One region of the Neobacillus sp. S1115 genome, then DNA from elsewhere that is predicted to be linked to it. Evidence: predicted binding sites of a transcription regulator. Region 1 holds the regulator's gene; each other region holds the start of a gene.
The links. Region 1 encodes Rex, which represses fermentation and respiration genes when NADH is low (regulators of the CRP and FNR family bind a similar motif). Its sites were predicted from a motif close to TTGTGAAATATTTCACAA; they were not measured.

Region 2: nirB (nitrite reductase large subunit NirB) is a predicted target of Rex. The motif match lies at 2,689-2,706, and genes of this name have one in related genera.
Region 3: hcp (hydroxylamine reductase) is a predicted target of Rex. The motif match lies at 2,348-2,365, and genes of this name have one in related genera.
Region 4: ACZ5B7_RS29435 (AtpZ/AtpI family protein) is a predicted target of Rex. The motif match lies at 2,818-2,835, and genes of this name have one in related genera.

The regions. Positions count from the first base shown of each region.
Region 1 is NZ_AP038275.1:245,936-251,666, reverse strand. It holds gene ACZ5B7_RS01415 (acyl-CoA dehydrogenase family protein) at 1-1,211, opposite strand, end outside; gene ACZ5B7_RS01410 (DUF4395 domain-containing protein) at 1,338-1,763, opposite strand; gene ACZ5B7_RS01405 (redox-sensing transcriptional repressor Rex) at 1,916-2,569, opposite strand; gene moaC (cyclic pyranopterin monophosphate synthase MoaC) at 2,602-3,090, opposite strand; gene ACZ5B7_RS01395 (ABC-F family ATP-binding cassette domain-containing protein) at 3,253-5,172, shown strand; gene tsaD (tRNA (adenosine(37)-N6)-threonylcarbamoyltransferase complex transferase subunit TsaD) at 5,609-5,731, opposite strand, start outside.
Region 2 is NZ_AP038275.1:2,675,158-2,680,888, forward strand. It holds gene ACZ5B7_RS12975 ((2Fe-2S)-binding protein) at 1-492, shown strand, start outside; gene nasC (assimilatory nitrate reductase catalytic subunit NasC) at 489-2,624, shown strand; gene nirB (nitrite reductase large subunit NirB) at 2,731-5,145, shown strand; gene nirD (nitrite reductase small subunit NirD) at 5,179-5,505, shown strand; gene ACZ5B7_RS12995 (formate/nitrite transporter family protein) at 5,634-5,731, opposite strand, start outside.
Region 3 is NZ_AP038275.1:2,246,658-2,252,388, reverse strand. It holds gene ACZ5B7_RS11025 (GerMN domain-containing protein) at 1-760, opposite strand, end outside; gene hcp (hydroxylamine reductase) at 988-2,286, opposite strand; gene ACZ5B7_RS11015 (electron transfer flavoprotein subunit alpha/FixB family protein) at 2,761-3,795, opposite strand; gene ACZ5B7_RS11010 (electron transfer flavoprotein subunit beta/FixA family protein) at 3,796-4,623, opposite strand; gene ACZ5B7_RS11005 (TRAP transporter substrate-binding protein) at 5,565-5,731, shown strand, end outside.
Region 4 is NZ_AP038275.1:6,060,474-6,066,204, forward strand. It holds gene ACZ5B7_RS29410 (F0F1 ATP synthase subunit delta) at 1-427, opposite strand, end outside; gene ACZ5B7_RS29415 (F0F1 ATP synthase subunit B) at 424-954, opposite strand; gene atpE (F0F1 ATP synthase subunit C) at 1,062-1,274, opposite strand; gene atpB (F0F1 ATP synthase subunit A) at 1,331-2,044, opposite strand; gene ACZ5B7_RS29430 (ATP synthase subunit I) at 2,066-2,440, opposite strand; gene ACZ5B7_RS29435 (AtpZ/AtpI family protein) at 2,443-2,667, opposite strand; gene ACZ5B7_RS29440 (S8 family serine peptidase) at 3,027-5,354, opposite strand.

The DNA of each region.
Region 1 (5,731 bases):
TTCTGCAGCAAGACAAGTTCACGCAGATTAAATAACTTTTTCCTAACTTCAATTGGATGGTCCGATTTAATTCCTGGATTAAGCGGCTTATCCAACTGCAAGAAAAGATTATAGATTTTGAATGCCCCCGCCGTCGTTCGCTCAGCGGCATGCTGGATTCGTTTCAACTTGCTTGCTGCGAGTGGATAGTCTTTTACCTTCTTCCCAAAAACACTTCGGAAATCACTGTACAAATTTGCCTCCCGAGAGGCCCTCAGCATAAACCCAGCACAGGCAATCCCAATTTCCAACCGCGACAAGGTCAATACAATTCCGACTGCAACTGCAATCCCCTTATCCTTTGGACCGATTGGATAGGCACGCGCCCCCTTATATTGAATCTCCCCAGTTGGCAGCTCGGCTGTTCCCAGCTTCCATTTGATCCGATTAATCTCGTACCCGTTGCGTTTCTCCTTCTCCTTATCCCCCGGAAGCCAGGATGGTACGATAAATGTCGAAACTTTGTCAGTTCCCGATATTTTTGCCGTCACCACAGAATAATCGGCATGAGCCGCAGAACAGAAAAACTTATTCCCATACAAACGATAACACTTGCCTTCCGGAACCGCCTCCAAAACATTAGCCGGCAAATCAGAACCACCCTGGATTTCTGTCATAAATTGAGCGCCAATGGCAAATTCGCCGTTTAGCCCTTCTTTTGTATGATGTAATATATCTTGAAGTTCTGGATATTCTTCATCCGGAAATTGGTCAAGCAAAGCCACTAAACCATGTGTACATGTCAGCGGACAGGTCACTCCTGCCTCACCCAGCTGATGGATCAGCATTCTTTTCACAAAGCTTTCCCAAGGTGTCATGTTACTGGAAAAAAGACCTTCTCCGAAAATTTCATTCTCTAATTGATGAACTTCTTGAGGACGAACAATCCGGTCAATCCGATGATTAAAAGCATCAAAGTGAAGCATATAGGGGCGGACTTCCGGTCTGGCAATTCTTTCGGCTAACCGGTTCCATTTTGCAGATACTATTGGTGAAAAGGATAATAGTTTTTCGTGGATTTGGCTGTGCTGAGAACCCGTAAATTTCTTGACCACTTTTTGTAAAAACGGTTCATCACGGTACCAATCAAGGTTGTCACGTTTTTCGAGAAATTCATCAAAGCTGTAAGAATTTTTTCCTCTTGCTTCTGTCTCTTGGGAAACAAGCTTCATAAAAACGCCACTCTCCTCATGAATGATAATTCATAATTTTCAATTTAATTTTAAATGTAAGGATATGGAAGCGTCAAATATAAGCAGAAAAACAAAAAAAGAGGCTGAATAATTCAGACCTCTCCTTTATTGGTGCGCCCTTCTATAACGGTATTGGTTCCACTGAAAATGAATAAAGCATCCGATGCAAAAACCTAGAATTGCCACAAAGGCAGCCACCGCGACAAGAATCGTGAACACATAGCCAACACCATTCCATCCCAGCAGGAATCCTACAAATCCAATTCCCAAACACGATACGGCAATTTTTTGATTAAATTGCTGCTGCTCCCAATCCTCAGGGATATAAGCCTTTGGGTCCTTTCTTAAAAATAGTTTTGCTATTTGCATAATCGGATTAAATTCGAATAAAAGACCAGACATACCGGCAACAAATGGTACTAACAAAAACCATTCCTGTCCGGATAACCATGTTAACACAACACTTAAAACAATTGTCCACTGGTTTGTTTTCACGAGCGGACGTGGGATTGAACGAACTGTTTCTGTCATTTTAATCCCAACCTTTCCTATTGGATTACAATAATTACTTGTGTAATCATTTTACCCGCTTCAACTCCTTTTGTATAGTGATCTGTTTAGGAAAAATGTTTCAAAACGAAAAATGGGCCTCTCACCATTTTGGCGAGAAGCCCATTGATTATTTATTCTTCTACTTCGTCGTTTGGATAATGCTTTAAAAAGTAAACAAGTGATTGCAGCTCCACCGCCAGGTCAATATGATGCACGCGGATCGATGAAGGTACATTCAGTCTCGCTGGTGTAAAGTTTAAAATCCCTTTTACATTCGTTTTCACAAGCTTATCTGTAATCTGCTGTGCAACCGGGGCCGGCACCGTCAAAATCGCCACCGAAATATTTTCATCGATCAAATACTGTTCTATATCGTCCATCGAATAAACGGGAACATCGCCTATCGAACCGCCAATTTTTCCGGGGTCCACATCGAAGGCGCAAGCGATTTTTGTATTATTATTTTTTAAAAAATTGTAGTGTAAAAAGGCTGTGCCGAGATTACCCACCCCGATTAACGCTACCTTTGTTAATTCATCTTGATCAAGTGTTTTCCGGAAAAACGATAACAAATAGTTTACGTTATAGCCGTACCCCTTTTTCCCAAGGGCCCCGAAATAAGAGAAATCCCTGCGAATAGTGGCCGAGTCCACCTTTACTGCTTCACTCAATTCTGCAGATGACACCCTCTGCTTGCCAGAAGAATGAAGGTTTTGTAAAAATCGATAATATAAGGGCAGACGCTTTGCTGTTGCCTGTGGTATTTTCATCGTTTCATTGGACATATTTCTCCCACCCTTCAATTTTAATGGATATATTAGATTTCTCTTCTAAAATCACCGTTTTTGCCGCCGGTTTTTTCCACCAGAAAGGTTGGTCCAATCACCATCCCTTTATCAACTGCCTTACACATATCATAGACGGTCAGGGCACAAACAGAGGCGGCTGTTAGCGCTTCCATCTCAACCCCCGTACTGCCTTTGGTTTTCACTGATGCAGCAATATGCAGTGTATATTGTTCCTGCCCGGCCTGCTCCCACGAAAAACTAATATTGATACCTGTTAATGGAATCGGGTGGCACATTGGAATGATATCCCATGTCTTTTTCGCTGCCATCACTGCAGCAACCTGGGCAACTGCTAAGACATCGCCCTTTTTCATTTCGTGGTTTGTGATTTTTTCATAAATTTCAGTGCTTACTGTTATGCTAGACTGGGCAATTGCCGTGCGTGCCGTTTCCGGCTTATCGCTGACATCGACCATCTTGGCCCGGCCTTCTTCATTAAAATGAGTAAATTCAGCCATAAAAAAATCCTCCTACAAAAAATAATACAATATTTTTATGTCCATGTGTGTGAAACTTTGAACTATCAGTATATTTTTTTATAATTCCATTAAAAATTTCACTTCATTGCCGACATTCGGGTAATACGGTAAACTAGTCGTAAGGTAATAGAGGTGAAAAAAATGATTTTATTACAGGTTAACCAATTACAAAAATATTATGGTGCTGAACTTATTTTATCGAATATAAAACTGGAATTACAAACCCGTGACCGTGTTGCCCTTGTCGGACGCAATGGAGCGGGGAAATCAACGTTATTGAAAATCATCGCCGGCGAAATGGGCTATGACGGCGGCGAAATCATCAAACCAAAGGATGTTACCGTTGGTTATTTGGCGCAAAATACGGGTTTGGAGTCCAATCTGTCCATTTGGGAGGAAATGCTGACGGTTTTTGAGAACCTGCAGGCGATGGAAAAATCGCTCCGGAAGCTGGAGAAGCAAATGGCCGATCCTGCTGTTTTCGGAGACCCAGGAAAATACGAACGGGTATTAAAGGAATATGATGAATTGCAAATAAAGTTTAAAGAGCAAGGCGGCTATCAGTATGAAGCCGATATCCGCTCTGTATTGCATGGGTTAAATTTTTCCGATACTACGTTAATGATTTCAAGTCTAAGCGGCGGACAAAAAACGCGTCTTGCGCTAGGCAAGCTATTGCTGACAAGACCTGATATTTTAATTTTGGACGAGCCAACCAACCACCTGGATATCGAAACCCTTTCCTGGCTGGAGCAATATCTGCAGGGCTATGATGGCGCGATTTTAATTGTTTCGCATGACCGCTATTTTTTGGATAAAGTGGTTACAGAGGTGTATGAACTATCACGCCGCCTGATTCAGCGATTTACCGGTAATTATAGCACTTATCTTGAGCAGAAAGCTGCCAATTATGAACGCGACATGAAGCTTTATGAAAAGCAGCAGGAGGAAATTGCCGCGTTAAAGGATTTCATCCAGCGCAACATCGCACGGGCCACTACTACTAAGAGAGCGCAAAGCCGTCGGAAGAAGCTTGAAAAGATGGAAGTCATGGACCGCCCATCAGGGGATGAAAAATCCGCTTCTTTCTCATTTGAAATTGAGCGGCAAAGCGGCAATGATGTACTGACTGTTGATTCTCTTGCTGTCGGCTATGATGGAGAGAAGGTTTCCGAGGATATTTCCTTTCGTGTGTATAAAGGCGACAGCATTGCCCTTGTCGGCCCTAACGGAATCGGGAAGTCGACCCTTTTAAAAACAATTATTAAAAAGCTTCCCGCTTTGGCTGGAACTATTCAATACGGAACCAATTTGTCCATCGGGTATTACGATCAAGAACAAGCCAACCTAACCTCCAATAAACGGGTCTTAAACGAACTATGGGATGAATATCCACTGAAACCGGAAAAGGAAATCCGTACGGTGCTTGGGAATTTCTTATTTTCCGGTGACGATGTGCTTAAAAACGTTTTGTCATTAAGCGGCGGCGAAAAAGCCCGCTTAGCCCTTGCCAAGCTAATGCTCGAGAAAGCAAATTTATTAATATTGGACGAACCTACCAACCATTTGGATTTGGACAGCAAGGAAGTACTTGAGAATGCCTTAATTGATTATCCAGGTACTATTTTGTTTGTCTCACACGACCGTTATTTTATTAACAGAATCGCAACCAAGGTACTAGAATTGAGCCCCACGGGCAGCACTGAATACCTCGGCGACTACGATTATTATGTGGATAAAAAGCTGGAGCAGGAGGAACTTACGGCACTCGCATTGGCTGCCTCCCAGAAGAAGGTTTCTGCTTTAGAGCCTGCTGAAAAAAACAGTTATCAACAGGATAAAGAAACGAAAAAACTGGAACGCCAGCGAAAACGCAAATTGGAAGAAATCGAGGAACGCATTTCGGAGCTTGAAGAAGAGATTCAGAATTATGAACAGCAATTATGCGAGCCAGAAGTTTTTCAGGACCATGAAAAGGTTTTAGAGATTAATTTAAAAAATGAAAAGGCTAAGACCGAGCTTGACGAATTAATGGAAGAATGGGCCGAGCTGGCAGAATAATGTGGATAACCGGACTGTTGGAGTCCGGTTTTTTGTTGTGCTTGTAATCCAAAAGGCCTAATTTTCCACAGAATTATTCACATTGTAAATGCCATTATTTCAGTTATCCAATTAACTTTTCCACATTATCCACAAAAAAATGTCGATTTATCCACATTATCAACATTACCCACTGAATTATCCACAAGTCATTTGAATTTTCCACTTTTTCAAAAAAATCTTATCCACAAAATTGCTATTTTTATATTAGCCAAGTTTAATCAAATGTTTGTTTAACTCTTAAAATGCCTATATTTTAAGCATTTGCCGTTTTCAATCAATCGTTTGATTAGTTTATTGCCCATATCAATTAAACGTTTGATTAGTTTATCAACCAAATCAATCAAACGTTTAATTAGATTTTTTTATTAAAAAAACCCTTCCTTGTTAGGAAAGGTCAGGTGTTATATGTTTCAATATCCAATCCAGGTATTGCGTTTAATGATAAGTCTCCTCTAATACCTTTTTCAAACATGACACTTCCAGCGGCAGCTATCATGGCTGCGTTGTCTGTGCATAA
Region 2 (5,731 bases), 2.4 Mb from region 1:
AAACAAGCCAACATGCAAGGTAACATCAAAACTAATATCGGGGAACAAACATGTAAATGTGACTGGCATCCCGCTCCTCAAATATCGACTTGCCTCCAAATGAAATTTGAAAGGCTTTTAACACCCTATCCTATAAAAATTGATATTGCCCCATGTATGCATAATGTAGAGGTTCCTGTAACAAAGGATATAGGCCTGATTGGAATTGACAGGGGCTGGGAAATTTATGTAGGCGGCAGCGCTGGGCATATCCCTCGAAGCGGAAAATTATTATGTATTGCAACAACCAAGGAAGAAGCAATCGAAATGGTTTCTGGTTTTATCCAATATTACAGAGAAACAGCCAATTACCGTGAGAGGACATGGCAATGGTTAGAACGAGCGGGCTTAATCCATGTAAGAGAAGTATTGTTTGACGATGAGCTTCGCCAGCAACTGCTGGAAAGGCTGAGAGAGGATGAAGAGAGGGAAGAAAAGGGTGGGCGTCCATGACTGAGTTATTATTAAAGTATTTTCGAACGAAGCAGCAGGAAGCGGAAAAGGAAAAAACGTACGATACACAGTGTCCATTTTGCAGCATGCAATGTAAGATGCAGTTGATCGAACAATCGATTATTTCTAGGAAAAAATATATGACAGTGGGGAAGGATAATCCAACTTCCGAGGGTCGCTTATGCATGAAGGGTGCAAATGCCCATCAACATGCCTTCCATCGCGACCGTTTGAAATACCCGTTATTAAAAGTAAATGGGGAATTTGTGCGCATTTCCTGGGAGGAAGCATTAAACCACATCAAAGAAAAGGTTACCCAAATTCAGGAGGAGGATGGTCAGAATGCCTTGGCCGTTTACGGAAGTGCGTCAATAACAAATGAAGAAGCCTACCTGCTGGGTAAATTTGCACGGGTAGCGTTAAAAACCAAATACATTGATTATAATGGCCGTTTTTGCATGTCTGCCGCAGCTTCCGCCGCCAACCAAACGTTTGGAATGGACAGAGGCTTCACCAACAGCTTATCCGAAGTTCCGTTTGCACGGTGCATTATTTTAGCAGGAACAAACATTGCCGAATGTCAGCCTACTATCATGCCATATTTTGAGAAGGCAAAAGAAAACGGTGCTTTTATCATTGCCATAGACCCTCGAGAAACGGCGACAACGAAAATGGCTGATTTACATTTACAGCTAAAACCGGGTACTGATGCGGTACTAGCCAACGGGTTATTAAAGGTCATCATCCAAGAAGGATATTTGGATCATGGGTTTTTAAAGAAGCGGGTAAAGGGTTTTGAAGCTGTTAAAGACTACGTCCTCAGCTTGGAGTTGGACCAAATTGCAGACCAAACAGGAGTATCCGTCGAGCAAATTCGAACAGCGGCGAGAAAGTTTGGAAAAGAAGAATCAGGAATGATTTTTACCGCTAGAGGAGTGGAGCAGCAAATAGATGGCTCATTTACTGTGCGTAATTTCCTGAATATTCTGCTTGTTACTGGTAAAATCGGGAAGCCAAATTGTGGTTATGGAGCGATTACCGGTCAGGGAAATGGCCAAGGAGCAAGAGAACACGGTCAAAAAGCAGACCAGCTTCCAGGTTACCGCTCAATTGAAAATGAGGAACATCGCGAATTTATGGCCCGTGTCTGGGGAATCCCTGTGGAGGAATTGCCCGGAAAGGGCATTTCAGCCTATGAAATGATGGAAAAAATTCATGAAGGTGAAATAACGGGAATGCTGCTCATGTGTTCCAACCCGATTGTTTCCAATCCGAATGCCGTTTTCGTACAAGAAGCTCTAAAAAAATTAAAATTCTTCGTTGCCGTTGATTTATTTGTGTCCGAGACTGCTAGATTAGCAGATTTAATTTTACCAAGTTCTTCTTATATTGAAGATACAGGGACAATGACGAATGTAGAGGGACGGGTATTGTTAAGGGAAGCGAGCTTTCCTAGTCCTGGAGAGGTGAAACATGATTGGGAGATAATTTGTGACATCGCTAGAGTTCTTGGTCAGGAGAAACATTTTTCCTATTCATCTCCGGAAGCCATTTTTAATGAATTACGAATGGCGAGCCGTGGAGGAATCGCTGATTATTTCGGCATAACATATGATCGTTTAAAAAAGGAAGGCGGTTTGTTATGGCCGTGTCCGGATGAATCCAGCAATGGGACAAATAGATTGTTCGAAACTTCTTTTGCCCATCCGGATGGCAAAGCGGTTATGGCGGTAGTGCCAAATGAATTGGCCGCTTCCAAAGAAAAAACAAACGAAGAGTATCCGTTATATCTAACAACAGGCCGAGTCGTTTCGCATTATTTAACAGGTGTGCAAACAAGAAAAAGCTCGGCATTAGCCGCAAGAAACATTGAATCCTTTCTGGAAATCCACCCTTCAACGGCAAAGGCCTACGGAATCGGCGATGAAAAGTTGGTGAAAATCGAATCTAGAAGGGGGAGTATTGTTGTGAGAAGCAAATGGTCGGAAACAATACGTCCGGATACGGTGTTTGTTCCTTTTCATTGGGCGGATTCGCAAAATGTTAACTTGCTCGTAGCAAAGGAACTGGATCCGATTTGCAAAATGCCGGGTTATAAATTGAGTGCGGTTAAAGTAAGCCCGCTTTTTTGAATGAAAGCTTTAATTTAAAAACTACGTTAGGAAACCTTACATGAATGGTAACAAGTTGAAAAGGGTGTGATATATTTTAAAAAACTTAACAAGGAGGGAATGCCAGGTGGAGAAGAAAAAGCTAGTTCTAGTTGGGAATGGAATGGCTGGTGTAAGAACCATTGAAGAAATCCTGAGTATTTCAAAAGAATTGTTTGAGATTACTATTTTCGGAAGCGAGCCGCATCCGAATTATAATAGAATTTTGCTCTCGAAGGTTCTGCAGGGTGATACAAGTGTTCAAGATATAACTTTAAATGACTGGGCATGGTATCGTACTAACAATATTCAGTTATATACGGGTGAAACAGTCATCAAAATTGATTGCAGCAGGAATGCAGTCATTACAGATAAAGGGAGGATAGAACCTTATGATGAATTAATTTTGGCAACGGGTTCGCTACCCTTCATCCTTCCAATACCGGGTAAGGATTTAGATGGGGTAACTGCTTTTCGTGATATTAAAGACACAGAAGTCATGCTTGAAACATCCAAACAATTTAAAAAGGCAGCAGTAATTGGAGGAGGCCTGCTGGGGCTTGAAGCGGCAAGGGGACTACTAAACTTAGGAATGGATGTTACGGTCATCCATCTTGCCCCCTATTTGATGGAACGCCAATTAGACCCAACCGCCGGGAAACTGCTGCAAACAGAATTAGAAAAACAAGGCGTGAACTTCTTATTAGAAAAACCAACACAGGAAATCTTGGGAGAAGAACGGGTAAAAGGATTAAGGTTCAGTGATGGGACAGACCTTGAAGCGGACTTAGTGGTGATGGCAGCCGGAATCAGACCAAATGTTGACCTGGCAAAAGAAAGCGGACTCCTTGTCAATCGCGGCATTGTTGTCAATGACTATATGGAAACGAATATCCCTCATATTTATGCGGTTGGTGAGTGTGCAGAGCACAACGGAATTGCTTATGGTTTAGTGGCACCTTTGTACGAACAAGGAAAAATTTTAGCCAAACAAATCTCCAAGGTAAGAACGGAACCTTATAAAGGCTCTATTTTATTTACCCAGTTGAAGGTTTCGGGTGTTGAAGTTTTTTCAGCCGGTGACTTTTATGAGGAGAAAGACAAAAAAGCCATCAAAGTCTTTGATGAACAAAATAACATTTACAAGAAAATCGTCTTATCGGGTGATCAAATTGTCGGTGCTGTTCTATTTGGTAACAGCAGCGAAGGAAACCGTTTAGTTTCCATGATTCAAAAGAAAACAGACATTTCCAATTTAACAAAAGTGGCCATTTTAAACCAAAATGGTGAGGATTCCGGAGACAGTCTGACTGCTGCCATGAGCAATGAAGAAATTATTTGCGGCTGCAATGGCGTGTCAAAAGGTACTATCATCGAAGCGATTCAGGAAAAAGGCTGTTCGACCGTCAATGATATTAAGGAATGTACGAGTGCATCCCGTTCCTGCGGAGGCTGCAAACCACTTGTAGCAGAGATTTTACAGATTACCTTAGGATCCGAGGCTGATGTCTCTTTGCAAAAAGAACCGATTTGCAGCTGTACATCACTATCAAGAGATGAAGTGATTGAAGAAATTAAAACAAAAGGGTTGACCCACATAAAAGAAGTTATGTTTGTCCTGGGTTGGAGCACGGAAGAAGGCTGCTCGAAATGCCGCCCTGCTCTAAATTACTATTTGGGAATGGTTAATCCAACCGGTTATGAAGATGAAAAACAATCGCGTTTTGTGAATGAGCGTATGCATGCGAATATTCAAAAAGATGGAACATATTCAGTCGTTCCACGGATGTATGGAGGTGTGACAAATTCACATGACCTAAGGAGGATTGCAGACGTGGTTGATAAATATGATATTCCATTAGTCAAATTAACAGGGGGACAGAGAATTGACTTGCTTGGGGTCAAAAAAGAAGACCTGCCAAAAGTATGGAAGGATTTGGACATGCCGTCCGGGTTTGCTTACGGAAAATCGCTTCGGACGGTAAAAACCTGTGTCGGAGATCAGTTTTGCCGATTCGGCACCCAGGATTCAATCAGTCTGGGAACCATGCTGGAAAAGAGATTTGAAGGGCTGCAAACTCCTCATAAAGTAAAAATGGCCGTATCCGCCTGTCCTAGAAGCTGCGCTGAGTCGGGATTCAAAGATATTGGTTTTATCGGAATAGATGGTGGCTGGGAAATTTATGTCGGCGGAAATGGGGGAACCCACATTCGCGGGGGAGACATATTGTACAAAGTAAAAACGGAAGAAGAAGTTATGGGGATTACGGGCGCCTACCTGCAATATTATCGGGAAACAGCCAACTATTTAGAACGAACATCGGCCTGGATTGAGCGTGTTGGTTTGGAGCATGTCCGCGCTGTGTTAGATGATCAGGAAAAACGTGCAGCATTAAATGCCAGAATGGAAGAGGCTATATCAGTCATTAGGGACCCTTGGAAAGAAATTACTGAGGATCAAAAAGTGCGAAAAGAGCTGTTTGAAAGCATGGTCATGTCGTAAGAATGATAATAGGTGGAGGGGGGAATAATTCCTGTGAATAAAAGCATATCAAAAATTCCGCTTGGCTATGTTCATGAATTCCCGGAGCGCTTAGGTAAAACGGTTCAAATAGGGGATAAAGAAGTGGCGGTTTTCAAATTATCAAACGGGATGTTTCGGGCAGTTGAAAATCGGTGTCCTCACCGCGGCGGAGTATTAAGTCAAGGAATCGTAAGCGGTGAGTTTGTCTTTTGTCCGATGCATGATTGGAAAATTTGTTTGCAAGATGGTAAAGTTCAAAAGCCCGATATTGGATGTGTGAAAAGCTATCAAACAATAATAGAAGGGGAAGATGTATTTCTTCTTATTGATGAAAGATAATTGAGAGGAAGAGGGCCCCATCAAAATATGGTGGAGCTCTCTTTAAAGTGTCCGAACGAAACAAGCAAAAATCTTCCTTTATAATTATTAACCTCTCGTTTCAAATCCTTCCGCGGATACAGTTTGGCTTATTGAATCCTTTTTCCTTTTTTATATACCAAATGAAGCACTAATCCAGTAAAGAAAAAGCCGCCAATAAAGTTTCCGATTGTGACAGGAATTTGAT
Region 3 (5,731 bases), 2.0 Mb from region 1:
TAATATAAAGCTTTCCGTCATCAATATTCGGGTAAAAAAAGTTGATGTTCTGAACCAATGGCACATTTTCCTCTATTTTAGTTAGTGTGGAGGATATTTCAGTACCGCCAGATACAAAAATAGATTTAACTAAACCTACGTTTTTAGCATAATAATCAATGGTTTTATCTTTTGTATTTTTTGTGGTAACTTCGATTGCTTTATAGTTCCCTGTTGGCGTTGTAATATCTACTGCCGTATTCGTGATTGTTCTCACTCTTCCATCCTTTAATGTCCAAGTAGTCCCCTTTGTTAATGGAGTCATCAAAATGACTTCTTTTTCATCATTGCTAGCTTTTAACAGATTTTCTCTGTAGTAGGTTTCTCCTCTTGAGAAGACTTTAGTAAGCTTGCCATCCTTAAGTTCCAATACATTGACCAAAACGGTACCGCCATTATCGATTCTTTGTTGAACTTTTTCTTCAGAAATATAATCATTGTAAACATCATAAGAGGCAAATTCGTTTCCTGTTCCTTCATATATATACCGAGTATTTTTCTTCATAGGATAATAATCATTAATGGTTTCTGAATTTGTCGTTGGTTCTTTATTACCCTTATTATTGTCGGAAGTGCCATTATTGTTCTTATCATTATTGTTGGCGGTGCTATTGTTCTTGCTGTTGTTTTTTTCGGCGTTGTTGTTTCCGATTTGAATACCGCAACCTGCAAGGTTTCCAATCAAAATGACGAAGGCAAAGAAGACAATCAGCTTTTTCATATCAATATCCCCTTTTCCATTTTAGAAGAGACATATTATAAATCCCCCTTTCTTTAAATTATTCCATTTTGCTTTCAAATATAGCCTATCTAATAAAAAGCCGCCAAAAATCAGGCAAAAACATGAGTGGTATCCACTCCCCTGTAATGTAGGAAAATAAAAAAGATTGCCAAGAATAATTCCTTTCTTGACAATCTAGGTGTTTAATAGAATATTGATATAAATTTTTAGGAAAGACTTAACATTGCTTCCATATCTTCTTTTACTGAGCCGATTAATTTCAAATTAAACGTATCTTGAAGAACATTTAATACACCTTCAGAAATAAATTCAGGCGCTTTTGGCCCAATCCGAATATCCTGAATTCCTAAACTGAAAAGCCCTAATAGAATGGCTACTGCCTTTTGTTCAAACCATGATAATACAATACTGACTGGAAGTTCATTGACTTCGCATTCGAATGCATCTGCTAATGCTTTTGCTATCTTTATAGTAGAAACGGAATTATTGCATTGTCCTAAATCAATATAGCGAGGAATATCTGTTCCTGGAACTACCCCATAATCCACGTCATTAAATCTGAACTTTCCGCATGATGTTGTTAAAATAACGGTATCTTGAGGTAATGAAGTGACCAATTCACGATAATAATTGCCGCCTTGACCTGGTGCATCACAACCAGCAATGACAAAGAACCGTTTGATTTTGCCTTCTTTCACGGCTGCAATAACTTCAGGAGCCAACCCCAAAACTGTCTCGTGGTGGAATCCTGTTAGTAAAGTTTCTTCAGAGTCAATCTCTGCTTCCGGTAATTCAAGAGCTCTTTCGATTAGTAGCGAGAAGTCTTCGTTAATGATTTTTTGAACATTCTCAAGACCAGCGACTTCATAGGAAAACATCCGATCAGCATAAGTTCCTTTAATTGGCATGACACAGTTAGTTGTTGCTAAAATGGCACCAGGGAATTTCTCAAAAAGCCTGCGCTGATCATACCATGCCTTTCCAATATTCCCTTTTAAGTGAGAGTATTTCTTTAATGCCGGATAACCATGGGCAGGAAGCATTTCGGAATGAGTGTAGATATTAATCCCTTTTCCTTCAGTTTGCTTTAGTAATTCTTCCAAAGCAAATAGATTGTGCCCCGTCACAACGATACTTTTTCCTTCAATTTTATTTTGACTGACACGAATCGGTTCCGGAATTCCCAACCGTTTAGTATGGGCCTCATCAAGCATCTCCATCACGCGGATGGCGGACTGCCCCACTTTCATGGCCATATCGATATGTTCCTGAACATTAAAGTTTGAATTTGTTAATGTCATATAAAGAGCTTCATGTGTTGTCACATCAACAAAAGGATCTGTGAACCCCAGTTGGTTTGCATGCGTCCGATAAGCAGCAATCCCCTTTAATCCAAAAATAATTGTGTCTTGTAAACTCGCGATAGTTTCATCTTTTCCGCAAACACCAATCACATTACATCCCCCTGTTGGTGTTTGCTCACATTGATAACATAACATCGACATTTTTCACTTTCCCTCTTTTCATTGGTCTTGTTTTAGAATATCCAATTACTCCTATTTTTTTATGTGATATAAATCACAGTTCACTTTTTTGTCAACTATTAATTTAAGGGAAAAATCGATTTAAAAAGAGGTGGAAGTGGCTGAGCTTCGGCAAACTTCGGACAAAATCGTGTTAAAAAGAAGAGGTAGTGTCCGAACCTGGGGCATCCTTCGGACAAAACTGTTGAAATGAGGTGGATTTGTCCGAACCTGGGCATCCTTCGGACAAAACCGTTTAAAAAAGAGGTAGAAGTGTCCGAACCTGGGGCATCCTTCGGACAAAATAGTTTAAAAAAACAATGGAAGTGTCCGAACCCCGGTTAAAAATGGACGTACACCAATAAGAATAAAGAATCAGAATAAAAGGCTATCGAAAGTTTTTTCGACAGCCTAAATAGACCAATCATATTCGTTTCTCACCCAGACACTTTTTTATCAGCCTTGGCTGGTCTGACTTACCTTTTCTCTCGATAAAGCCTGTTTAAACTGTTCGATTAGGATTGGAACGATTTCAAAGGCGTCACCGACAATTCCATAATGACAGTTCTGGAAAATCGGGGCTTCTTTGTCCTTATTGATGGCAATGATTAACCCGGAATTTTTCATTCCGACGATATGTTGAATCGCACCGGAAATTCCAATCGCAAAATAAATCTTTGGCGTTACCGTCACACCAGTTTGCCCGACTTGATGGGCGTGGTCAATCCAGCCCGCTTCTACTACATCGCGGCTCGCACCAACCGCGCCTCCTAGCGTTTCCGCCAATTGGTGGATTAACTGAAATCCTTCGTAACTACCTAGCCCTTTTCCGCCTGCAACAATGATATCCGCTTCGTCGATTCTTACTTTCTTTACCGTTGCCTTAACAATCTCCAAGACTTTCGTGCGAATATCTTCTTCCTTTAAAGCTATGGTCTCTTCCACTATCTTACCTGATCTCCCTGGCTGTGGAGGCAGCGCCTTCATGACTTTGGAGCGAACCGTCGCCATTTGCGGCCGGTATTTTTTACAAAGAATGGTTGCCATGATATTTCCGCCGAAAGCTGGCCTGCTCGCCAATAGCAACCCTGTTTCCTCTTCCACATCGAGTTCCGTCGTATCCGCCGTCAAACCTGTCGGCAGGTCGGTGGCTACCGCGCTTGCCAGGTCTTTTCCGGTCGACGTGGCCCCAAACAGGATAATTTCTGGTTTATGTTTATCGCTGCATTCTAGCAGTGCCTTCATATAAGATTCTGTCCGGTAATGTTTAAAGATGGGTTGGTCATAGACATACACGGTATCTGCCCCGTATTCAAATACAGTGTTTGTTAAATGCTTAACATTTTCTCCGATTAAAATACCTGCTAATTCTACTCCCCGTTTATCTGCCAGCTTTCTGCCTGCACCCAATAGTTCAAGGGATACAGAAGCAACCACTCCATCTTTTTGTTCTATGAATACCCAAACACCTTTGTAATCTTGAAAATCCAATTACACTTCCCCCTTTATTTCAAAGAGTTCTTTCTTTTCAAAAAGGACAGAGAGCAATTGCTCAACCTGTGCCGCTGGACTGCCTTCAAAGAACGTTCCCCCTGCCGGTTTTTGCGGAGCCCAAACCTTGGAGACAATCGTTGGCGAGCCCTTCAAACCAAGCTGCTTAATATCTACATCCTCCAGGTCATCAACCGACCAGATATGCGGTTTATATCTGGCAGCCTTTAGCATGTTGGGAAGCGGAGAATACGGCACTTCATTGATTGTTTTCTCAACAGAAAACAAGCACGGCAAAGTCGACTTCACGACTTCATAGCCTTCCTCTAACTTGCGATGGACAATGGCATATCCTTCCTCTTGGTTGATTTCCTCTACCTTGTTCACCGAGGTCAACGGTGGAATATCGAGCCGCCTTGCGATTCCCGGTCCGACCTGTCCGGTATCTCCATCGATGGACATTTTTCCGCAGATAATTAAATCTACTGGCTTTATTTTTGCAATTTTTTCAATCGCCTTTGTTACGGCATAACTCGTTGCCAATGTATCTGCCCCCGCAAACCGGCGGTCCGTGATTAAATAACCTTCATCAGCGCCTATTTCAATGCACGTTTTAATCGCGTTAACCGCGGGAGGCGGCCCCATCGTCACAACGGAAACGTGTCCTCCATACCTATTCTTTATACGAACCGCCTCTTCAACCGCATGGGCATCATACGGATTCAAGATTGCAGGCGCCGTCCTCCGGTCCATCGTGTTTGTTTTTGGATTCATCTTGATAATTTTGGTGTCAGGTACTTGCTTAATACAGGCTACAATGTGCAGCATTTAATCCCTCCTTTTATTGTAAAAGCAAATGGCAGTGCCATTACTTAACCTTCTATATGAAACTCTCGGTTCTAAAAAGCTTTTCGCCCGTTACCATTACTTTATTAACAGAGATGTCCTAACATTCGAATTTTCGGATAAATATCTTAATATTCCTCGCTGATTTTTGGATTCCAAGATGTCTTGCAAATTTCAAGGCTCTTAATATTCTTAAATCAAAAAAACGGCAGGAGAAATCCATCTCCTGCCAAGCTATCATTCTAAATATTTATTTGCTGTTTTCGTAAATATTGTAAAAAAGAGCCTATTAAACAAAACCCCTTCTTCAATTCTTTATAAAATAAAAATATTTATCAATCATTTATTCTTATTCTTTTGGTTTGATTTTTTAGAATTATTATTTTTGTTATTGCTATTTTTAGATGTTGCATTGTTCTGCTTTTTGTTGTTGTTTGATTTTTTTGCCAACAATATCACCCTTTCGAAAGATTTGACTGGAGCGTAATATAGAATATTCATGTCCAGAAAAAAATCTCAACAGGGGCCAAAAAAAGGCGGTCAGCAAGCCTTTTTTGGTCAGCCCTAATATGGTACTAATAGACCGGTTCTGGGGCTTGCCTTACTAATTTAAATTAATCCTCCATATAAAGAAATCATTTGAGAATTCCACTGACTCCTTCCCTTAATTCCCTCGATTATCAACCGAACCCTTGTCCCCCTTCATGAATATCCTGTAATGAAGGAGAATTAATTCATTGCGATATAGTTTGTGACGATTCAGGTAATTGCACTGTAATTTGCACACCTAACGACAACGGCTAATGTTTTGGTTTTTACGCTCTAAAGAAATCAATTTCAAAAACTGACTGATTGTAAACGAAGTATTTAAACAGCAACAATTAATATCCTATTAATCTATTAATTTTAAGGAGAGTGACTCTATGCAAATCACCATCGGCCATTTGAACCCTCCTGGTTCAGCCTACGATCAGGGGGCCAAGGTGTTCAAACAAATCTTAGAAAGAATGACAGATGGACAAATAAAAGTAAGAATAATTTCTGGCCTTAACCTAAGTGGCATTGAATTAATTCGTGCGGTGCAGACAGG
Region 4 (5,731 bases), 440 kb from region 1:
TATTTTCAATTCGTAATGATTTCTTCCCAATCTTAGCTGCAAATGTGGCAGAAATAGCTTCACGCTCCGCGTCTGAAAGCGGGCGGATGCTGGTCACTTCCGCTTCGGCAATGCCGAGTTCATCATTTGTCAACTCCGTGAATTGATTCACAACTTCCACGATTTCACCTTCACGATGGCGTTCGATTAGGATCAATACTGTATTTAAGACATATTGATTTACAGATGTAAAAGCGTTTTTCACAATCTCTTTTTTCTTTTCAATAGGAAGCTTCGAAGATTTGAGAACAGCTTTTAAATCAGGATTGTATTGTAAAACTTCCTTGACTACACGAAGTTCTTCTTCTACTGTACTTAGAATCTGCTGTTCCTTTGCAATTTGAAAAAGAGCCGACGCGTAGCGTTTTGCTACTAGTTGGTTGCTCATCGCCCTTCTCCTGCCTCTTTGATATATTCGTTAATAAGCGCATCTTGGTCCGCTTGAGATAATTCTCTTTCAATTACTTTAGAAGCAATTAACACAGACAAGGAAGCCACTTGTTCGCGAATAGCGGCAACAGCTTTTTCTTTCTGTTGTTCGATTTCAAGCTTGGCAGAATCCTTTTGGCGTTCCGCTTCTTGTCGGGCCGCTGCGATGATTTCCTCACGCTGGATATCGCCTTGCTTTTTCGCACTTTCAATTAAGCTCTGTGCTTCTGCACGGGCTTCTTTTAAAAGATTTCTTTGTTCTTCTAAAAGCTTCTTCGCTTCTCCGCGGCTTTCTTCAGCTGCGTTGATTTCACTTGCAATATGCTCTTCGCGCTGTTTCATGATGCCCATTAATGGACCCCACGCAAACTTTTTCAGCAATGCCAAGAGGACAATAAACACGATCAGTTGGAAGAAGATATCTCCATAATTAACGTGGCCGGCGCTATGCTCGGCTGCACCTAATACTAAACTGCTTGTTAACACCCTGGGTTCACTCCTTTCAAGAGTTGCTCACTATGCAAAAACAGACATAATAGAATGGCGAAGGTTGTCTCTTAAAAGTCCGCTTCGCCATTTGGAGTTTTTTAATTTTATCGGTTTAAGACCATGAACGCGATAACAACGCCGATGATCGGTAATGCTTCTACTAACGCAACCCCGATGAACATTGTAGTTTGTAGTAAACCACGTGCTTCTGGCTGACGAGCGATACCTTCAACTGTACGTCCTACGATAAGACCGTTACCAATACCTGCGCCTACTGCTGCTAGACCAATTGCAATTGCTGCTGCTATAAGATTCATTATTTTGTTCCTCCTTAAAATGTATAAATATGTTTTATTTTTTATAAAAAATTATATTAATGGTCATGACTCACTTTGTGTGCCATATAAACCATCGTTAACATAGTAAAGATGTACGCTTGGATGGATCCGACGAAGATTGAGAAGCCTTGCCATACAAGTGTAAGCGGAATGGCGGCGATTGTGCCGGCGATTCCTTGGTGTGCTAATCCCGCTGCCAAGAGCGATAGAAGCAATTCACCAGCGTAAATGTTACCGTAAAGACGCAGACCAAGCGTCAATGTGTTCGCAAATTCCTCGATAATCTTTAACGGGAATAAGAATTTCATTGGAGTGAAGAAGCCTTCTCCATATCCTTTTGCGCCCTTTAGCTTGACGCCGTAATAGTGGGTAAGACCCAAAATCATGACCGCTAGGGTTAACGTAATAATCGGGTCAGCTGTCGGTGATTTCCACCAAAGCTTATCGTCAACGACGATTGCGAAAGGAAGACCCAGCATATTTGATACAAAAATATACATGATTAATGTAATCCCCAGGATGTGGAATCGCCCGCCTTCTTTCCAATCCATTGTGCTGTTGATGATGCCTTTTACAAAGTCCATCACCCATTCCATAAAGTTTTGCATCCCCGTAGGTTTCATTGCCAGCTTGCGGGTTGCTAATACGGCAATAAGAAATACAATTGCACTTGCAATTGTGATCATAAGAACGTTTGCCCCGTTAAACCAGAGACCAAACAATTCAAACTCAGGAGCCCCATGATGCATATAAACTCACCTCGCTTCCCTTCACTTTTGAGCATGCAGAGCATGATAAAAATAATCTATCATAATGACAATATAGGCTGTCATTAGTCCCAAAACAACACTAACTATTTGAAAATAATCAGGGTATTCTAACGCAATCATTACCGCTATTGCCGAGATCGCCATTCTTTGCAGCGAGCCCAATGATTTGACCTTTTTCCCTGCCGAAACGGCTTTGTCGAATTTCTCTGTCTTTCTCACTAACATCCAAAGCATAATGAAGCTAAAGCATGTCCCAAGGATCAACCCAAGGAAAGTCGTTTTGTATGTAGTGAAGCCCCAGCCAAGAACATAAATGGACAACAAGTAAAACATCCATTTTCTCTGCCTGTTGTACATTTCTCTGAAATCTGGCATGGTTATTTATCTCCTGAATAGAAATGGCGGATTGAGACAAGCATAGAATAAACCCCTGCCGCAAGACCCAGGAGCAGTCCGATTATTAAGAATATTGGTTCTGTACCCCATTTTCCGTCCAGCCACCTTCCGGCAAAAATGCCAATCAGAATGGAGCCGACCAACTGGGAAACAATAGCAGACATTAAAGCCATGGCTTGAAAAGGATTGCGGTTCTTTTGCATAATAAAATCATCCTCACTGCGTAGAGAATGAAAAACAAAAGGTGATTATGATAAATCATGCGCGGGATTTTGTCAAATTAAATTTTGATGAAAACCCTACCATGCACACCCTTTGTTAGCATACAATAGGCACCATGCATTGTCAATGAATTTACGTGAATTATTCCACAAACAATTTCCCAATTTTTTTGCGATTTGGAAGTGAAAGTCAACACTCTTATTGTATTGTAATTTTTGAAGTTTTTTTGGCTATTTTGTGTCCATTTTGTGAACATTTCTTTCTGACTTTTTAAAAAATTTCCCAAAGGTTAGGTGGAATTTCAGGCGGCATTCTCACTTCGTTTGCCGCCCTAATTTTTGTCTTAATTTTTATAAATAGAAATCATCGTTTCAATAAAATCCTCTTTGCCCGCCTTTTTGGCGAAGACTTTGGCTCGGTAGGTCCCTTCGTATGGAAGGTCTTCAGCTTTGAAGGCTTTACGGATCAGTCCCTTCTTTACATCGGTGCTTGTGTCAAGAAAGCCGACAAAGCGGTAATCGTCAGGGTTGAATAAGGCGATTCCAAATTCCTCCGCTCCCCCCGGTACGTAGACCTCATACTGGTAAGTGCCTGGCTCATCTCCTTCTGCAAAATCAAAGCCCATAATCCGAGGGTATCCCGGCTCCTCAAGAACATACAAAAACGGGATATGGATGGACTGGCTCCCAGCATGTAAGGTTAGAAAACCATCGTGAATTTTCCCTTTGAAAATCTGCGGGTCGACGGCGAGCTCCACGGTAATTTCTTTTGTTTCTTTCGGCTCAAGTGTGAACGCGAGCGGGAAACGCCACTCCAAGCCGTCGATGTGCTGCGGGATGTCAAACGTGTAGCGTTTTGGACTGTCGCTGATATTTTCAACTTTTAATTGGGCTTTATGAACATTTTTCAGGCTGCTAAACTTTCCAAACCGAATGCTGCCCGGCATGACCAGCGATTCCGTCTGGATCGCGTCATCGACCTGGATGCGGCCGGCCCCCTGCTCGTATGTGCGGTAGTAGGGTCCGGGGCTAATCTTGGTTTTGTTTTGGTTCTTGCCGATTGGACCGATTTCGATTGGTTTCCGCGTTGTTCCCGGGCTCATGCTGCTGCTTGGCTCACCAGGTTCCTTTGCCAGCGGTTTGGCGGTATTCATCAGCGCCGCCTTAATCTGCTCCGGCGTCCAATCCGGATGGGCCTGCTTGATCAGTGCACAGGCGCCGGCTACATGCGGTGCCGCCATGCTCGTCCCCTGCAGGCTTAAGTAGCCGCCAGGAATCGTCGAATTGATGGCCACCCCTGGGGCAACGAGGTCCGGTTTGATATCCCATGTATCCGTGACGGGACCCCTGGAACTGAAGTCAGCAAGCCGGTCAATTTCTTCATTTATTTTGAGTCTTGCCGTCACACTGGTGTTTTTCAGTTTTTTTCGTAAAAATTCCCCCTCGCTTTTGGTAATCGACCCAATCGGTATAGCAGCAGGCGCATCGAGATTGCCGATAAACGTGCCCTTTAGATTGTTGGCGACCACGACGGCCTTAGCCCCGGCTTCATGGGCATTTTTTGCTTTTTCCGAAAAAGTCAATTCGCCGCGCTTCATTAGAACGATTTTCCCCTGAACGTTCTCGAGTTCGCTGGGTTGGCCGATGCCGCCGTCGACGATTGGGAGCGTCCGGTCAAGCGCCCAATTCCCCGACCCCTCCATTGGCTGAATCCGGAGCGGATTTTGCATTCCTTCTATTAATAGTTGGGGAATTTCCATGGTAGGCGTTGATGCGCCGACCGAAATTGCTTTCGCGGATGTTCCCGGAGAACCGACCGTCCACACATTTGGTCCGGAATTGCCCGATGCCGCAACGGCGACGATCCCATTTTCGACAGCACGGTCGAGCGCCTGACTGATTGGCAGGTCGGGACCGTTAATGCTGTTGCCAAGTGAGAGGTTCATGATGTCGACCTTGTCTTTGATGGCCTGGTCAATCGCTGCCAGCACCTGCTCCGTCGTTCCCCCGCCGCCTGGACCAAGCGCGCGGTACGCAACAATTTTTGCCTCCGGGGCCACGCCTTTGATTTTTCCATTGGCGGCAATGATGCCGGCGACATGGGTACCGTGGATCGTAGCCCGGCCTTGCGTGAGTGTTTCCATCGGGTCTTGGTCGTTATCGACAAGGTCATGGCCGCCCGCATAATTCCGGGCAAGGTCCGGATGGGTGTAGTCCACCCCGGTATCGATAACCCCGACCGTCACACCGCGGCCGGTCAGACGTTCATTCTTTTTTGAAAAAAAACCGCGCACCGCCTCGCCGCCAATGATTTTCACGCTTTCCTCGGTCTCGACCCGATACTCTGTTACCGGGGAGACATGCTGGATTTGTGTTTGCTGGCGGTTCCGGGTCTGGGCATCTAGACGGGCGATTGCACTTGGCGGCCCTTGAATCGAGAAACCGTTAATGGCCTTTTGGTAGACCCGGCGCAGCTTGATGTCTTTATAGGGTGCGAGCAGCTGCTTGATTTCCTGTTCTGTTTTCGGATGGTCAAGCATAACGATGGCGACGGTATCTTTTGTTGATTTTTGGATTGGGGGATGGATTAGGATTTTCGGTATGGCCGGGATGCCGGTGGTCCCAACATTAATAGTTCCGAAGGTGAGGAGCAGTGCGAGTACCAATTTCATGTGAAAATCCCCCTTTTTTCCATATCGTTTTCTTTGGAAGGGGAAAGTATGCAGGTAGCCTTGGATTCTAGCTCGTTATTTTTGTTGGTTATTTGCAATTTTTGGATTTACTTTCCGATTTTTATGATTTACTTTCCAAATTAAATCGGACACTTTCCACTTTGTGCCTTTTACTTACACTTTTTAGCGAAATACTTTCCAAAATCCCTATTTTACTTTCCAACCCTATTTTTCACGTGGAATTTCACACAAAAAGCCAGGCGTTCTGCCTGGCTCAGGTAACTTTTCAATTACCTTTTTTGAAGAATTTACATTTATTTGGATATACTTTCCGAATTGGGAGATTTACTTTCCAAATTAAATCGGATAATTTCCAT